DNA from 2 places in the Thioalkalivibrio thiocyanodenitrificans ARhD 1 genome. Region 2 is predicted to be linked to the other one. Evidence: predicted binding sites of a transcription regulator. Region 2 holds the regulator's gene; the other holds the start of a gene.
The links. Region 2 encodes FNR, which switches genes on or off when oxygen is low (the NO sensors DNR and NnrR bind a similar motif). Its sites were predicted from a motif close to TTGATNTANATCAA; they were not measured.

Region 1 (7,657 bases), 890 kb from region 2:
CCTCGATGCTTAGCACGTCCTCCCCCCGATACCCGGGCAGCGGCGCGCCGTCGGGCCAGCGGTGGCTCGTCACGGCGCCGGCCGGCTGATGGTGTAGGCCGGCCTCCAGCTCCGGGGGGAACCTGTCCTGCCCAAGTTTCATCCTCGGCGTGACCAGGCAGTCGCTGTGGTTCACCGCCCCGCTCGTCCAGTGCAGGGTGAGGGCCAGGCCGAAGGTGCCGCGCTCATCCACGCGCTCCGGCCGCTCGCCGGATGCCGCGAGGCCCAGGTCGGGAAGGGTGTGTTCGAAGGGGTCGGGCATTTTGTCCGTTGTTCGTTGTCCGTTGTCAGTGGTCCGTTGTCAGTGGTCCGTTGTCAGTGGTGGGGGATTCGTGGCCGGAGACAGTTCCACAAGGTAGGTTGGGGTGAACGCAGTGAACCCCAACAATCCGGTGCTTCACTGGCCGCCCGTGTCGGGGTGTGCAACGCTCACCCCAACCTGCGCTTGCTGTAAGAAATCTTCAAGAAAAATTTCACGGAACCGCGATATCGGGGATCTCCCACGGTTGTTACAAATGCCGCCGGTCAATTGATTTGGCGATTTGTGCATATACAACCAACGTGATCAGGAGATCCAGACATGAAGAAACAAGCTCTCGCAGCGGCCGTTGCCGTCGCTGTGGCCTTTCCGCTCGCCGCGACGGCCGACGTCGATTTCTATGGCCGGGCTCATCTGTCCGTGGACCTGCTCGACGACGGAGACGACTACGGCGAGATCAACGTATCCAGCAATTCAAGCCGCTTCGGCGTGCGCGCTGAACACGCGTTCTCCGAGCGTCTGACGGGCATGCTCCAGATCGAGCAGCAGATCGATTTCGATAATCAGGGTACGGAGTTCGCGACGCGCGACACGTTCGTCGGATTGAAGGGCGACTGGGGTATGTTCCGGGTCGGGAAGTTTGACACGCCGTTCAAGCGGGCCCGCGGTCCGGCCAACTTCTTCGGCGATCAGGTTGGCGACATGCGCAACATTACCCGAACCAGTGCCCACGGGCGTTTCGACGAGCGCTTTCGCAACAGCCTTCACTACCGTTCTCCGAGCATGAGCGGGATCGTCTTTGATCTGCAGTACACTCCCGAACGCGTCGGCGCCACCACGGTGCAGGGCGGGGACAATTACGGTCTGAGCACCTCGCTGGGGTATCGCAACGGGCCGCTCAATGCCGTGTTGGCTTACGAGCAGCAGGGCGACGGCAACGTCGATCCCGATGCCTGGCGGCTGGCGGCGTCCTACCAGGTGACCGGTGATCTGCGCATCGGGGCGCTCTATCAGCAGACGACCAGCGCAGCGGACGTGGATGGCAAGGTATACGGCATCGGCGGCACCCTGCGCATCAATCCGAAGATGTACCTCAATGGCCACGTGTTCACCCTCGATTCCGATCTGAACGACGCGGACGCCACGCTCCTTGCCGTGGGTCTGGAGTATCGTCTCTACAGGGAACTGCGCCTCTATACCAATGTTGCCTTCGTGGACAACGACGACAACTCCGCCCTGACCCCATGGAGTCAGGCCCGCAGCGCTGCCCCGGGCGGCACGGCAGGTGAGACCGCCACGGGACTGTCCGCGGGCATGCGTTACGATTTCTGAGCGTGTGGTCCGGGGGCATTCCTCCGGAAGAGACCAGGAAGCGAGTCATTGGGCGCGAGGGATCGCGCCCTTTTTTGTTGTCGGCCCTGTGAGATATGCAGGCTAGGACAACATGCTCTTGAGGTTGCTCAGGTGTGCCTTGCCCGTGAGGCGGGCCTCCTCCGGGTCGGGCGGGGTTGCGTCGGGCCACTCCAGGTGTTCGGCGGGCAGTTCCTGGAGAAATCGGGAGGGTTCGCAGTCCACCTCCTCGCCGAAGCGGGTGCGCTTGCGGGCGTAGGTGAGCGTGAGTGACTCCTGTGCGCGGGTGATGCCCACGTATGCCAGTCGACGCTCCTCCTCCAGGCCGTCCTCGGCGAGGCTCACCCGGTGGGGCAGCAGTTCCTCTTCCACCCCGACCAGGAACACGTGAGGGAACTCCAGGCCCTTGGCCGCGTGCAGGGTCATGAGGTGCACGCCGTCGGCCTCGTCCTCGCCTCCGGCGCGATCGAGGATGTCCATCAGCGTCATGTGGCGCACGATCTCGCCGATGTCCTTGCCGCCCCCGGCGCCTTCCCTCGAGAGCCGCGTCATCCAGTCTAGCACCTCGTTGACGTTGTCCATGCGCCGGGCGGCGGCCTTGGGGTCGCGGGACTGGTCGAGCAGCCAATCGTCGTAGCTGATCTCATCGATGAGTGCCCGGGCGACATTGCCGGGGTCGCCTTCCTCGGCGCGGCGGCCGAACTCCAGCAGCCAGTCGGCGAAACCCTGAAGTCGCGTCAGCGCCCGGTTGGACAGGCGCTCGGCCAGGCCCATTTCGAAGCAGGCGGTGAGCAGGCTCACGTGGCGTTCGGTGGCGTACTCGCCCAGTTTCTCCAGTGTCGAGGGGCCGATCTCCCGGCGCGGCACGTTGACGATGCGAAGGAATGCCGTGTCGTCATCGGGGTTGGCCAGCAGGCGGAGATAGGCCATCACGTCCTTGACCTCGGCGCGCTCGAAAAACGACTGGCCGCCGCTCACCTTGTAGGGGATGGAATGTTCCCGCAGCAGCTTCTCGAACACCCGGGACTGGTGGTTGCCCCGGTAGAGGATGGCGTAGTCCCGGTATTCGGTGCGGTGCCTGAACTTGTGTTTCATGATCTCGGAGACCACCCGGGCGGCCTCCTGGTCACCGTCGTTGCAGGGCAGCACGCGGATGGGCTCGCCTTCGCCGAGCGCGCTCCACAGGCGCTTCTCGAACACGTGAGGGTTGTTGCCGATCAGTTGGTTGGCGGTCTGCAGGATCCGGTTGGTGGAGCGGTAGTTCTGCTCCAGCTTGATGACCTTCAGGCGCGGGAAGTCCTGCTGGAGCGCCGCCAGGTTCTCCGGCCGGGCGCCGCGCCAGGCGTAGATGGACTGGTCGTCGTCGCCCACAGCGGTCAGGCCGCCGTCCACGCCGACGAGCAGGCGCACCAGCCGGTACTGGCAGGTATTGGTGTCCTGGTATTCGTCCACCAGCAGGTGGCGAGTGCGGTTCTGCCAGCGCTCGCGCACCTCGGGGTTCTCCTCCAGCAGACGCACCGGCTGCACGATCAGGTCGTCAAAGTCCACGGCGTTGTAGGCCTTCAGGGAGCGTACGTAGGCGGCATAGAGCCGGGCCTGGGCGGCCTCCTTTTCATCGGCGGCGGTGGACAGGGCCTGCTCGGGGGTGATCAGGTCGTTCTTCCAGCCGCTGATACGGTGGCGGGCCGGTTCCGGGTCCGTGGGGTCTTCGCCGCGGAAGGTGAGTTCCTTGAGCAGCGACAGGCTGTCGGCGGCGTCGAAGATGGAAAAGCCCGCCTTGTAGCCCAGGCCCTTCAGCTCCCGGCGGATGAAGTTGAGGCCCAGGGTGTGGAAGGTGGAGACCGTGAGTCCCTTGGACTCGTCCCGGTCCAGGAGCCTGGATGCCCGGGCCTTCATCTCCTTGGCGGCCTTGTTGGTGAAGGTGATGGCGGCGATGCGTTTCGGGTCCATGCCCCGGTCGCGGATCAGATGGGCGATCTTGTGGGTGATCACGCCGGTCTTGCCGGAGCCGGCCCCGGCCAGCACCAGCAACGGGCTGTCCACGTGCTCCACGGCGGCGCGCTGCTGGGGGTTCAACGGGGGCGGGGTTCTGGAGGTCATGGGCGCGGCGATTGTACAGGAAGTTGGAAGTGTGAATCGGGAAGGGCGAAATGTTATTGATTCCCACGCCCCAACTCACACTTCTCACCTGGATGCCCCTTCCAACTTCCCAATTCACCCTTCACACTTCAATGCGTGCAAACGCTTGATCAGTTCAACTTCCACCATGTGCTTGCCGGGACGCCGGGCACGGCGGTGGTGCTCTTCACCGGGCCGCACTGCGGCGCCTGCCGCCGGTGGAAGGGGCTGTTGTCCGGCATGGTGGCCGAAGGGATGCCCTGGACCCTCTACGAGGTGGACGCGGCCCGCGACGGGGGACTGGCACTGGAGTTCGAGGTGTTCCATCTGCCCGGCCTGTTTCTCTACCATGACGGGCATTACCATGCACCGCTGCACGCGGAGCCCCTGCCGCAACGCGTCCGCTCGGCGGTGGCGGAGGCTCTGGTGCGGCCCCCGAGGGAGGCGCCATGAAGGTGGAACTGGAAACCGGTCTGCTGGATGCGGCGGCATACGTGCCCTCGCCCAATCACGATGAGCGCCCCCAGGGTGTGCTGCCCGAACTGCTGGTGGTCCATGCCATCAGCCTGCCGCCGGGGGAGTTCGACGGGCCGTGGATCGGCCGCCTGTTCACTAATACGCTGGATCCGCGTGCGCACCCGTTCTTCGCCGGGATCGCCGGTCTCCGCGTGTCGGCCCATCTGCTCATTCACCGGGACGGGGTCATGGTGCAGTACGTGCCCTTTCACAAGCGTGCCTGGCATGCGGGGGTTTCCTGCTGGCAGGGGAGGGAGTGCTGCAACGACTTCTCCATCGGCATCGAGCTGGAGGGCTGTGACGATCGGCCTTTCGAGGCCGTGCAGTATGATCTGCTCGCGGCCGTGATCCGTGCGTTGCGCCAGGCCTATCCCACCCTCGCACCGGATGCTCTGGCCGGCCACTCGGACATCGCGCCCGGGCGCAAGACCGATCCGGGTCCGTGTTTCGAATGGCCGCGACTGCGGGCCGCGCTCAGGGATTCCGGCACCGGCTCCGCATGAACCGTTTGTAAGTCACGCGCCCGCGTTCGTCCCGTCGAACCGGAGATATCCGACGGGGATGCCCGGGCAATTCCATATGTGACAAAGGGTCTTTTGACCTGGATCAATTCCAAAAATCCGCGTTCCCCTGCATAGTGCTTCACGTCTAAACAAGTGTTCTCGTGCCCGCCGGGGCACGTCCGATACGGGGAGCGCTCCATGGAGCAACAGCAGACGTATAACTACAAGGTGGTCAGGCAGTTCGCCATCATGACCATCGTCTGGGGCATCGTCGGCATGGCGGTGGGCGTACTGATCGCCGCGCAGCTGGTATGGCCGCAACTGAACTTCGATATTCCCTGGCTGGGCTATGGGCGGCTTCGTCCGCTGCACACCAACGCGGTCATCTTCGCCTTCGGCGGATCGGCCCTGTTCGCGACGTCGTATTACATCGTCCAGCGCACCTGCCACGCGCGGCTGTTCAGCGACGGGCTCGCGGCATTCACCTTCTGGGGCTGGAACGCGGTGATCGTGCTGGCGGCCATCACGCTGCCGCTGGGCATGACCATGGGCAAGGAATACGCGGAACTGGAATGGCCACTGGCCATCCTGATCGCCGTGGTCTGGGTGGCCTACGCCATCGTGTTCTTCGGCACCATCATGAAACGGCGTGTGCAGCACATCTACGTGGCCAACTGGTTCTTCGGGGCGTACATCCTCACCATCGCCGTGCTGCACATCGTCAACAACATGTCGATGCCGGTGACCCTGTTCAAGTCCTACTCGATGTATCCGGGCGCCATGGACGCCATGGTGCAGTGGTGGTATGGGCATAATGCCGTGGGATTTTTCCTGACCGCGGCGTTCCTGGGGATGATGTATTACTTCGTACCCAAGCAGGCGGGACGGCCCATCTATTCCTACCGCCTTTCCGTGGTGCACTTCTGGGCGTTGATCTCGCTCTACATGTGGGCAGGGCCCCACCACCTGCACTACACCGCGCTGCCCGACTGGGTGCAGTCGCTGGGCATGGTGTTCTCGCTCATGCTGTTGGCGCCCTCCTGGGGCGGCATGATCAACGGCATCATGACGCTCTCCGGCGCCTGGCACAAACTGCGCACCGATCCCATCCTCAAGTTCCTCATCGTGTCCCTGTCCTTCTACGGCATGTCCACGTTCGAGGGACCGATGATGTCCATCAAGACGGTCAACGCGCTTTCCCACTACACGGACTGGACCATCGGTCACGTGCACGGCGGGGCGCTTGGCTGGGTGGCCATGATCTCCATCGGCGCGCTGTACGCGCTGATTCCGGTGCTCTTCGGCCGGGAGCGCATGCACTCCATGAAGCTGGTGGAGTGGCATTTCTGGCTCTCCACCATCGGGGTGGTGCTCTACATCGTGTCCATGTGGATCGCGGGCGTGATGCAGGGGCTCATGTGGCGCGCCGTGAACGATGACGGCACGCTCACCTACAGTTTCGTGGAGACCCTGGTGCCCATGTATCCGTACTACACCGTGCGTTTCCTGGGCGGTGCGTTGTTCCTCGCGGGCATGTTCCTCATGGCTTACAACGTCTGGAAGACCGTGGCCGGTGCGCGGCCCGCGGTGCAGGCCATCCCGCAGCCGGCGCATTGATCAGGGGAGAATTCAATCATGAGTCATGAAGTCTTCGAGAAAAACGTCGGCCTGATGGCCATCGGCATCCTGCTGGTCATCAGCATCGCCGGCCTGGTGCAGATCATCCCCTTGTTCTTCCTTAAGAGCACCACCGAGCCGGTGGACAACCTGCGCCCCTACACGGCGTTGCAGTTGGAGGGCCGGGACATCTACGTGCGCGAGGGCTGCTATACCTGCCACTCGCAGATGATCCGCCCCTTCCGGGCCGAGACGGAGCGCTACGGGCACTTCTCCGTGGCCGGCGAGTTCGTCTGGGACCGTCCCTTTCAGTGGGGCTCCAAGCGTACCGGCCCGGACCTCGCCCGTGTGGGAGGGCGCTACAGCGACGACTGGCATCGCATCCACCTGATCAATCCGCGCCTGGTGGTGCCGGAATCCAACATGCCGTCCTATGCATTCCTGGAGCGCCGGGAGATCAACGCGGATATCACCCCGCGCAAGCTGCGCGCGATGCAGCGACTGGGCGTGCCCTACGGCGATGACGAGATCGCCAGCGCGGCGGACGATGTGCGCGGCAAGACCGAGATGGAAGCGCTGATCGCCTATCTGCAGGTGCTCGGCACCGCCATTCCCCACCGCAGGTGACGCCATGAGCTTCGGATTCGTACAGGGCCTGCTGACCATCCTGCTGATGGTGCTGTTCATCGGCATCGTGGTATGGGCGTACAGCGGCCGGCAGAAGAAACGCTTCGAGGAGGCATCCATGTTGCCGTTCGCCGAAGATGACGCCAAGCGGGATGGGCACCGCAAAGGAGAGACGAAACATGACTGAGCATGACATGAGCGCCTTCTGGCACTGGTGGGTGGTGCTGCTGACCGTTGCCAATATCGCCGCCATCTTCTGGCTGATCCGCTGGACCAGCAAGCGCCGGCCCGGTGAGGCCGCTCAGGGCGAAGTCACCGGCCATGTGTGGGACGAGAACCTGTCCGAGTACAACAATCCGCTGCCGCGCTGGTGGCTGTGGATGTTCTACCTGACCATCGCGTTCTCGATCATTTACCTGGCCCTGTTCCCTGGGCTCGGGCGCTTTGCGGGTTTTCTGGGCTGGACCTCCGAGGGCCGTTATGACCAGGAGGTGGCGCGCGCGGAGAGCCGTTTCGGACCCATCTTCGCGGCCTACGCGGACCGGGAGGTTCCGGCGCTGGCGCAGGATCATGAGGCCCTTCAGACGGGGCAGCGGCTGTTTCTCAATTACTGTTCCACCTGCCATGG
Region 2 (7,657 bases):
AAAAAACGGTCGCATCATCCATCTTGCCCTGACGCAGACGCACGCACTTGCCGTCCTTGAGGTCAATGGCCGGTATCACCAACATGCCTGTTTCTCCCACGAAAGTCATGATGACCCCTTGCCATCCCAGCGCATGAAATTCCTGAGCAGGGTGAGCCCCGGGGCCGCACTCTTCTCGGGATGGCACTGAATGGCGAAGATGTTGTCCCTTGCGATGGCCGACGTAAAACGAATGCCATACTCGGTGGTGGCCGCCACCAGGGCTGGATCGCCGGCCTGCAGATGATAGCTGTGCACGAAATAGAAGCGGCTGTCCTGGGCGATATCGCGCCACAGGGGATGTTCCATGATCTGATGCACCTGGTTCCAGCCCATGTGGGGAATCTTCAGCCGGGGGCCACCCCCGGCCTCCTGCAGATCCTCTCCGAAAAATCGCACCTGGCCCGGGAGCACGCCCAGACACCGGGTGCCACCATTCTCCTCACTATAGTCCACCAGCACCTGCATGCCCATGCAGACGCCGAGAAAGGGGCGATCAGCGGCGGTGCGGCGCAGCGCCTCGTCGAGCCCCCGGGCGGTCAACGCGGCCATGCAGTCCCGTGCGGCCCCCTGGCCCGGAAAGACCACCCGTTCGGCATCCAGAATCACCTCGGGGCTGTCGGTCAGCGATACGCGGGTACCTGCCGGCGCCACGTGCTCCAGCGCCTTGACCACGGAGCGCACGTTGCCCATGCCGTAATCGACCACTGCCACGGTGTTCATTCTGCGAGGATCCGGGAATCTGCGATGACTGGATGGATGAGTCCGTGCGGGCCCTCTCAGAGGCTGCCCTTGGTGGAGGGCGTGGCCCCCGGGATACGCGGGTCCGCTTCCGCCGCCATGCGCAGCGCCCGGCCGAAGGCCTTGAAGACGGTCTCCGCCACATGATGGGCGTTCTGCCCGCGCAGATTGTCGATATGCAGCGTCACGGCAGCATGATTGACGAAGCCCTGGAAGAACTCGCCGAACAGGTCCACATCGAACTCGCCGATGCGCGCCCGGGGATAATCCACGTGGTATTCCAGGCCGGGACGGCCGGAGAAATCCACCACCACGCGGGACAGCGCCTCGTCCAGGGGCACGTAGGCGTGCCCGTAGCGGCGGATGCCCTTCCTGTCGCCCAGCGCCTTCGCCATGGCCTGACCCAGGGTGATTCCGATGTCCTCCACCGTGTGGTGGGCATCGATGTGCAGGTCCCCTTCGGCGTCGATCTCGAGGTCCATGACCCCGTGCCGGGCCACCTGGTCCAGCATGTGCTCCAGGAAGGGTACGCCCGTGCTGAACTGGCCCCGGCCCTGGCCATCCAGATTGACCCGGGCCCGGATCCGGGTTTCCAGGGTATCGCGGGAGACCTCGGCGATTCGCTTGGACATGGTGATGCAGGAAATCCGCAGGATTGTAACGGGTTGTCATCATAGCACAGGCGCCTGTGCTTACACGCCCTATCACTCCGGGACAGGTTGTGGGGATGTCAAGGCTCGGGTATCTTGAGTATGCGGCTGCCGTTGCGCCGCCCCAAGCCACGGGAACCGAGCGAATGCCATCCTCGAATATCGTCGACCTTCACGGACTCAAGCAGGCCTGCAGCGCTTGCAGCCTCCACGACCTGTGCATTCCCATGGGTATCACCAATGAGGAGCTCGAGTCCCTGGAGAAGATCATCAACCGGCGCCGGCCCCTGCACCGGGGCGACTACCTGTACCGTCCCGGCGACCGCATGGAGGCGCTCTATGCGGTGCGCTCAGGCTCGGTCAAGACCTCGGCCCTGAGCGACGACGGCCAGGAGCAGGTCACCGGCTTTCACCTGCCCGGAGAACTCCTGGGCCTGGACGCCATCAGCGAGGGGACACACCCGTGCGCCGCGCGCGCGCTGGAGACCACTTCCGTGTGCGAGATCCCCTTCGACCGCCTGGAGGAGCTCTCCGGCAGGGTGCCTGGTCTCCAGCGGCAGCTGTTTCGCATCATGAGTCGGGAGATCCAGACCGACGAGCACCTGATGACCCTTCTGGCCAAGAAATCCTCCGACGCGCGGCTGGCCGCCTTCCTGTTGAGCCTGTCCAGCCGCTTCGGGGAACGGGGTTTCTCCCGCCAGGAGTTCAACCTGACCATGTCACGCAACGACATCGCCAACTACCTGGGTCTGGCGGTGGAGACGGTCAGCCGGCTGTTCACCCGGTTCCAGGAGAGCGGCCTGCTGTCCGTGGACCGCAAGCTGGTGGAGATCCTGGACATGGACCGCATGCACCAGGTGGCCGGCGCCCAGAGCGTGGACGAACCCCACTCGGACAAGCATCGCGGATAAAGGCGATTCAAAGTTCAAAATTCAAGATTCAAGAGGGAGGCCCTTCCTTTTGAACTTTGAATTTTAAATCTTGAATCGCCTTCCTCACCCCTCGATCCAGAACGTGACCGGGCCGTCGTTCACGAGACTCACCTGCATGTGCGCGCCAAAGCGCCCGGCGGCCACCCCGGGATACACCTCGCGGGCCCGCGCCACCAGCGCCTCGAAGAGCATGCGCCCGGTGTCCGGGTCTGCGGCGGGCGTGAAACTGGCCCGCATGCCTTTGCGGGTGTCGGCGGCCAGGGTGAACTGGGGCACCAGCAGCAGGCCGCCTCCGACGTCGCGCAGGCTGAGGTTCATGCGCCCGGCCCCATCCTCGAACATCCGGTAACCCAGGATCCGTTCCAGCAGGCGCTCCGCCCGCGCCCCGGTATCGCCCCGCCGCACCCCCACCAGTGCCAGCACACCCGGACCGATCTCGCCCACCGTTTCGCCTTCCACCCGCACCGACGCCCCGGTCACCCGCTGCAACAGGCCGATCAAGCCAGGCGCTCCGCCAATGCATCGGTGGCCCGGATCAGGGCGTCCACGATCCCCGGCTCGCCGGCGGAATGTCCGGCATCGGCGATGATCTCGAACCCGGCCCGGGGCCAGACCCGATGCAGGGCGTGGGCCTGATCCAGGGGACACACCACGTCGTAGCGGCCATGCACGATGGTGCCGGGGATATCCGCCAGGCGATGGGCGTCGCGCAACAGTTGATCCGGTTCCAGGAAGGCATCGTTCATGAAGTAGTGACACTCGATCCGGGCCAGGCTGAGCGCCACGTGGGGATCCTGGAAATGGGCAACCACCGACGGGTTGGGCAGCAGGGTGGCCGTGCGACCCTCCCACTCCGACCACGCCTTGGCCGCCGCCATCCGGGCCACCTCGTCCTGCCCCGTCAGGCGCCGGTAGTAGGCGGCGACCATGTCATCGCGCTCCGCCTCGGGAATGGGCGCCAGGTAGTCGTCCCAGTAGTCCGGAAACAGCCGGCCGGCACCGTCCTGGTAGAACCAGCGGATGTCCCGGGGGCGGCACAGGAAGATGCCCCGCAGCACCAGCCCCAGCACCCGCTCGGGATGGGCCTCTGCATAGGCCAGCGCCAGGGTGGAACCCCAGGAACCCCCGAAGACCACCCAGCGATCGATGCCCAGGTGCTCCCGGATGCACTCCATGTCCGCCACCAGGTGCGCCGTGGTGTTGCCCTCGAGCGCCGCATGCGGCCGGGAGTGCCCGCATCCCCGCTGGTCGAACAGCACGATCCGGTAGCGGGCGGGATCGAAGAAACGCCGGTGCCAGGGCTCGCACCCGGACCCGGGACCGCCATGGAGGAACACCACGGGGAGGCCGCCGGCGTTGCCGCAGGTCTCCAGATGCAAGCGGTGGATGTCATCCACCGCCAGGGTTTCGACGCGGTGCGGTTCGATGGGCGGATAGAGGCTCTTCATGGCTGATTCCGGCAACAGGGATGATCGTCCCGCCCGAAGGCAGAGTTTCGCCTTCGAACCGGCAAGGGATCTCCATCATAGCCTCTCGAACCCCTACATCTCACCACCCCGTGACGCCGACCACCCGACGGGCTGCGCCGCCACGCCCCGTGGCAAGCGGTGGCCGGACAGGAGCCGATCCGGGCTCACCCCGGCGCGAGCGTAGGCGGAATCCTACAACCAAATGTGGACCAACCTCACAATTACCCGGTTTCTCCGGCTTTCGCGGGTATGGCGGATGGCGGATCATCTTCATGGAAGCCACGGAGGGAGGGTCCAGGAGACCCGGACAGTCATCGGCAGGACGCCGGCGTCCGGTCGTGGCAGGACGTCACCAGGGAGCTTCATATCACCAATGGGCCAGGATGGCCTGGCCCCGGCGCCAGGAAGGTGCCGGGGTTTTTTTTGCCCGTCAGATTCCCAGCCATGCATCGAGGATGCCGTGGGCATCGTCCACCCCCTCGCGCCTGAGGGCGGAGAATGGCTGGACGGTCGCCTCGATACCGGCCTCGCCCAGGGCGTCGGCCACTGCCCGGGCGGTATCCATGGCCGGACCCCGGCGCAGTTTGTCGGCCTTGGTCAGCAGAACATGCACGGGCAGATGCCGCTCGGCAGCCCAGCCGAGCATCTCCCAGTCCTGTGCCGTCAGCGGACGACGGATATCCATCACCACCACCAGCCCCGCCAGGCTTTGCCGCTCACCCAGATAGCGCGACATGAGCCGCTGCCAGGCCGCGCGCATGGCGGCCGGCACCTTCGCGTAACCGTAGCCCGGCAGATCCACCAGACGGCGCCGGTCGTCCAGGGCAAAAAAGTTGATCATCTGCGTTCGGCCGGGCGTCTTGCTGGTGCGGGCGAGCGCCTTCTGGTCGCATAACACGTTGATGGCGCTGGACTTGCCGGCATTGGACCGGCCGGCGAAGGCCACCTCCCGACCCTCGTCGGGCGGAAGCCCCTGGATGCGCGAGGCGCTGATGAGATACCGGGCCTGTCGGTAGAAGGGATTCAAGGGCTGCTCCAGACCCGGGGCAGCGCCCCTCGTGCTTTTGCGGGTACGGGTGATTTGTGATATACAGTGCGCCATTTTTCGACAACCACAAGGCCCCGGTCAATGGTCATGGATGCCGCCGGGGTTTTCAGCCAGCCGAACCGAGACTGATCCGGCGCGCGTGAGCGGCCTGCCGGGTTCGCCCGGATCCGGCAGGCCGGCCGGGTCGATCCTTCCCTGTTTTGATGGTGTTCAGGAGTAAATCCACGATGAAGACGTATGCCCTGATTGCGCTTGCCGCCCTCGGACTGTCCATGTCCGCCCCCCTGCTGGCGGATGCCGGTGATCCGAACCGCGGCCAGGAACTGTCCGGCGCCTGCGCCGCCTGCCATGGCGCGGACGGCAACAGCGTCAACCCCGAGTGGCCGAAGCTGGCCGGCCAGGGGGAGGCCTACCTGTACAAGCAGCTGTCGGATTACAAGCAAGGTCGCCGGCAGGATCCGCTGATGGCGGGCCAGGTGGCAAACCTGAGCGAGCAGGACATGCGCGATCTGGCGGCCTACTTTGCCTCCCAGACCGCCAGTGCCGGCACCGCGGACGAAGCCATGGTGGACCTCGGCGGCGCCCTCTATCGCGGCGGCAATGCGGCCACCGGCGTGGCGGCCTGCATCGCCTGCCACGGGCCGGCGGGCGACGGCAACCCGGCCGCCATGTTCCCCAGGGTGGCTGGCCAGCATGCCCAGTACAACGCCAACCAGCTGCGTCAGTTCCGGGACAGCTCGCGTGCCAACGATGCCGGTCGCATGATGCGCAACATCGCCCGGCGCATGACCGACGAGGAGATCCAGGCCGTCTCCGAGTTCATGGCGGGTCTCCGGCGCGACTGAGCCTTCCGGATCCGGCGGGTATGCGACGAGGGTGGCCTTGCGGCCACCCTTTGTTGTCTCTGCGGATCCGGCCCCCGGCCATGGGGGTGAACTTGTGACCGGAATGCAGTCCAATCCATTGGCGCCGGGGTTCCCGCGGGCGCAGGCCGCCCGCCAACGGTGGTCGCCCCTATCGGTTGAAGAGACACGCGAAAACAGACAATGAGCAGTACCACCGTTGACACCCGACCCCGGCGAAGGGGGCGGACCACCGCGGCCATCGTGCTGGAGTTTCTGGGTTCCATGAACCTGGCCATCACGCTGCTGGTGGCGGTCGGCATTGCCTCGATCATCGGCACGGTGCTGGAGCAGCATCGCCCCTACCAGGAGTACCTGCTCAATTTCGGGCCGTTCTGGCACGAGATCTTCGCCGGCATGGGTCTTTACGACGTGTACTCCGCCGGCTGGTTTCTGGCCATCGTGGCCTTCCTGGTGGTCTCCACCAGCGTGTGCGTGTATCGGCATACCCCGACCATGATCCGCGACATGCGGCAGTTCCGGGTGGCGGTCAAGGAAAAGTCGCTGCGCAGCATCCGCCACAGCGTCAGCGCCGACCTGGAAACGCCTCCCGATGCCGTGCTGGACCGGGCCCGGCGCGCGCTCACCAGCCGGGGTTACCGGGTCCGGGTCAAGGATCACGGCGACCATCAGATCCTGTCCGCCATGAAGGGGGCCGCCAACCGCATGGGGTATCTGTTCACCCACGTGGCCATCGTGGTGATCTGCGTGGGCGCCGTGCTCGACGGACGGATGCCCCTGAAACTGGCCGAACTCACCGGCCGCCTGGTGGTGGAAACCCGCGACCTCCCGGCCTCCCGGGTGCCGGCGATCAGCCGCCTCGGGCCGAACAACCCTTCCTTCCGGGGCGGCGTGGAACTGGCCGAAGGACAGAGCGCGGGCATCATCTTCATCACCGTGCGCGACGGCTACGTGGTTCAGGAACTGCCGTTCCGCATCGAGGTCAGGGAGTTCCGCGTGGAGCATTTCTCCACCGGCACACCGCGCACCTTCGAGAGCGACCTGGTCATCTACGACGACGACCTGCCCGAGCCGCTGGAACACACCATCCGGGTCAATCACCCGTTGATCTACAAGGGTCATGCCATCTACCAGGCCAGCTTCGGCGACGGAGGCTCCGAGCTGAGCTTCAACATCTGGCCCTTCGGACCCCGGGGGATCGAACCGGTGCCGTTCGAGGGCAAGGTGTTCGAGAGTTATCCCATGGAAGTGGCGGACAGCGGCCAGTGGCGGCTGGAGATCATGAATCTGGAGATGCACAACACGCGCCGCTTCATCGAAGATGACGGCGAGGTGGTCACGCGCCAGTTCGGCCCCAGCGTCCATCTGCGCCTGCGCAGCCAGACCGGCGAATCCCGGGAGTTCGAGAACTACCTGACACCCGTGGAGGAAGAGGGCCGCCTGTTCTACCTGAGTGGCATGCGCGAGGACGCGACCCGGGAGTTCCGGTTCCTGCACATTCCCGCAGCCCCCGACGGCGGCATCGAACGCTTCATGACCTTTCAGGCCATGCTGCGCAATCCGGGGGTGGTGGCGGACGTGGCGCGGCAGACGGCCACCTCCGGCGCCATGCCGGTGGGCGACGAAACCATGCAGGCCCAGCTGGTGCAGACCATGGAGCGCCTGATGAACGTCTTCGCCCAGGGCGGCTATGACGCCCTGGCCCACGAGATCGAGACCCGCACTCCGCCGGATCAGGCGGAGCAGGTCACCGACGTCTTCGTGCGCGTGCTGCATGCCGGTCTCCAGGCCCTGTACCTGGAGGTGCTGGCCGAAGAGGGCGTGGACGAGATCACCGAGGCCGACCGGATATTCCTGGAGGACGCCGTCGCCGCGATCAACGCCGCAACGTTCTACGGCTCCCCGGTGTTCATCC

Region 1: the regulator FNR is predicted to act here: its motif matches at 4,879-4,892, upstream of ccoN (cytochrome-c oxidase, cbb3-type subunit I).

What each region holds. Positions count from the first base shown of each region.
Region 1 covers NZ_KB900536.1:1,650,078-1,657,734, reverse strand. The annotation lists gene THITHI_RS0107750 (methyltransferase domain-containing protein) at 1-301, opposite strand, end outside; gene THITHI_RS0107745 (porin) at 620-1,630, shown strand; gene rep (DNA helicase Rep) at 1,733-3,748, opposite strand; gene THITHI_RS0107735 (thioredoxin family protein) at 3,884-4,219, shown strand; gene ampD (1,6-anhydro-N-acetylmuramyl-L-alanine amidase AmpD) at 4,216-4,785, shown strand; gene ccoN (cytochrome-c oxidase, cbb3-type subunit I) at 4,984-6,402, shown strand; gene ccoO (cytochrome-c oxidase, cbb3-type subunit II) at 6,421-7,029, shown strand; gene THITHI_RS0107715 (CcoQ/FixQ family Cbb3-type cytochrome c oxidase assembly chaperone) at 7,034-7,216, shown strand; gene ccoP (cytochrome-c oxidase, cbb3-type subunit III) at 7,209-7,657, shown strand, end outside.
Region 2 covers NZ_KB900536.1:2,538,113-2,545,769, reverse strand. The annotation lists gene hisA (1-(5-phosphoribosyl)-5-[(5-phosphoribosylamino)methylideneamino]imidazole-4-carboxamide isomerase) at 1-85, opposite strand, end outside; gene hisH (imidazole glycerol phosphate synthase subunit HisH) at 106-762, opposite strand; gene hisB (imidazoleglycerol-phosphate dehydratase HisB) at 819-1,412, opposite strand; gene fnr (fumarate/nitrate reduction transcriptional regulator Fnr) at 1,577-2,341, shown strand; gene dtd (D-aminoacyl-tRNA deacylase) at 2,426-2,863, opposite strand; gene pip (prolyl aminopeptidase) at 2,860-3,810, opposite strand; gene yihA (ribosome biogenesis GTP-binding protein YihA/YsxC) at 4,262-4,858, opposite strand; gene THITHI_RS0112085 (c-type cytochrome) at 5,107-5,724, shown strand; gene THITHI_RS0112080 (cytochrome c biogenesis protein ResB) at 5,926-7,657, shown strand, end outside.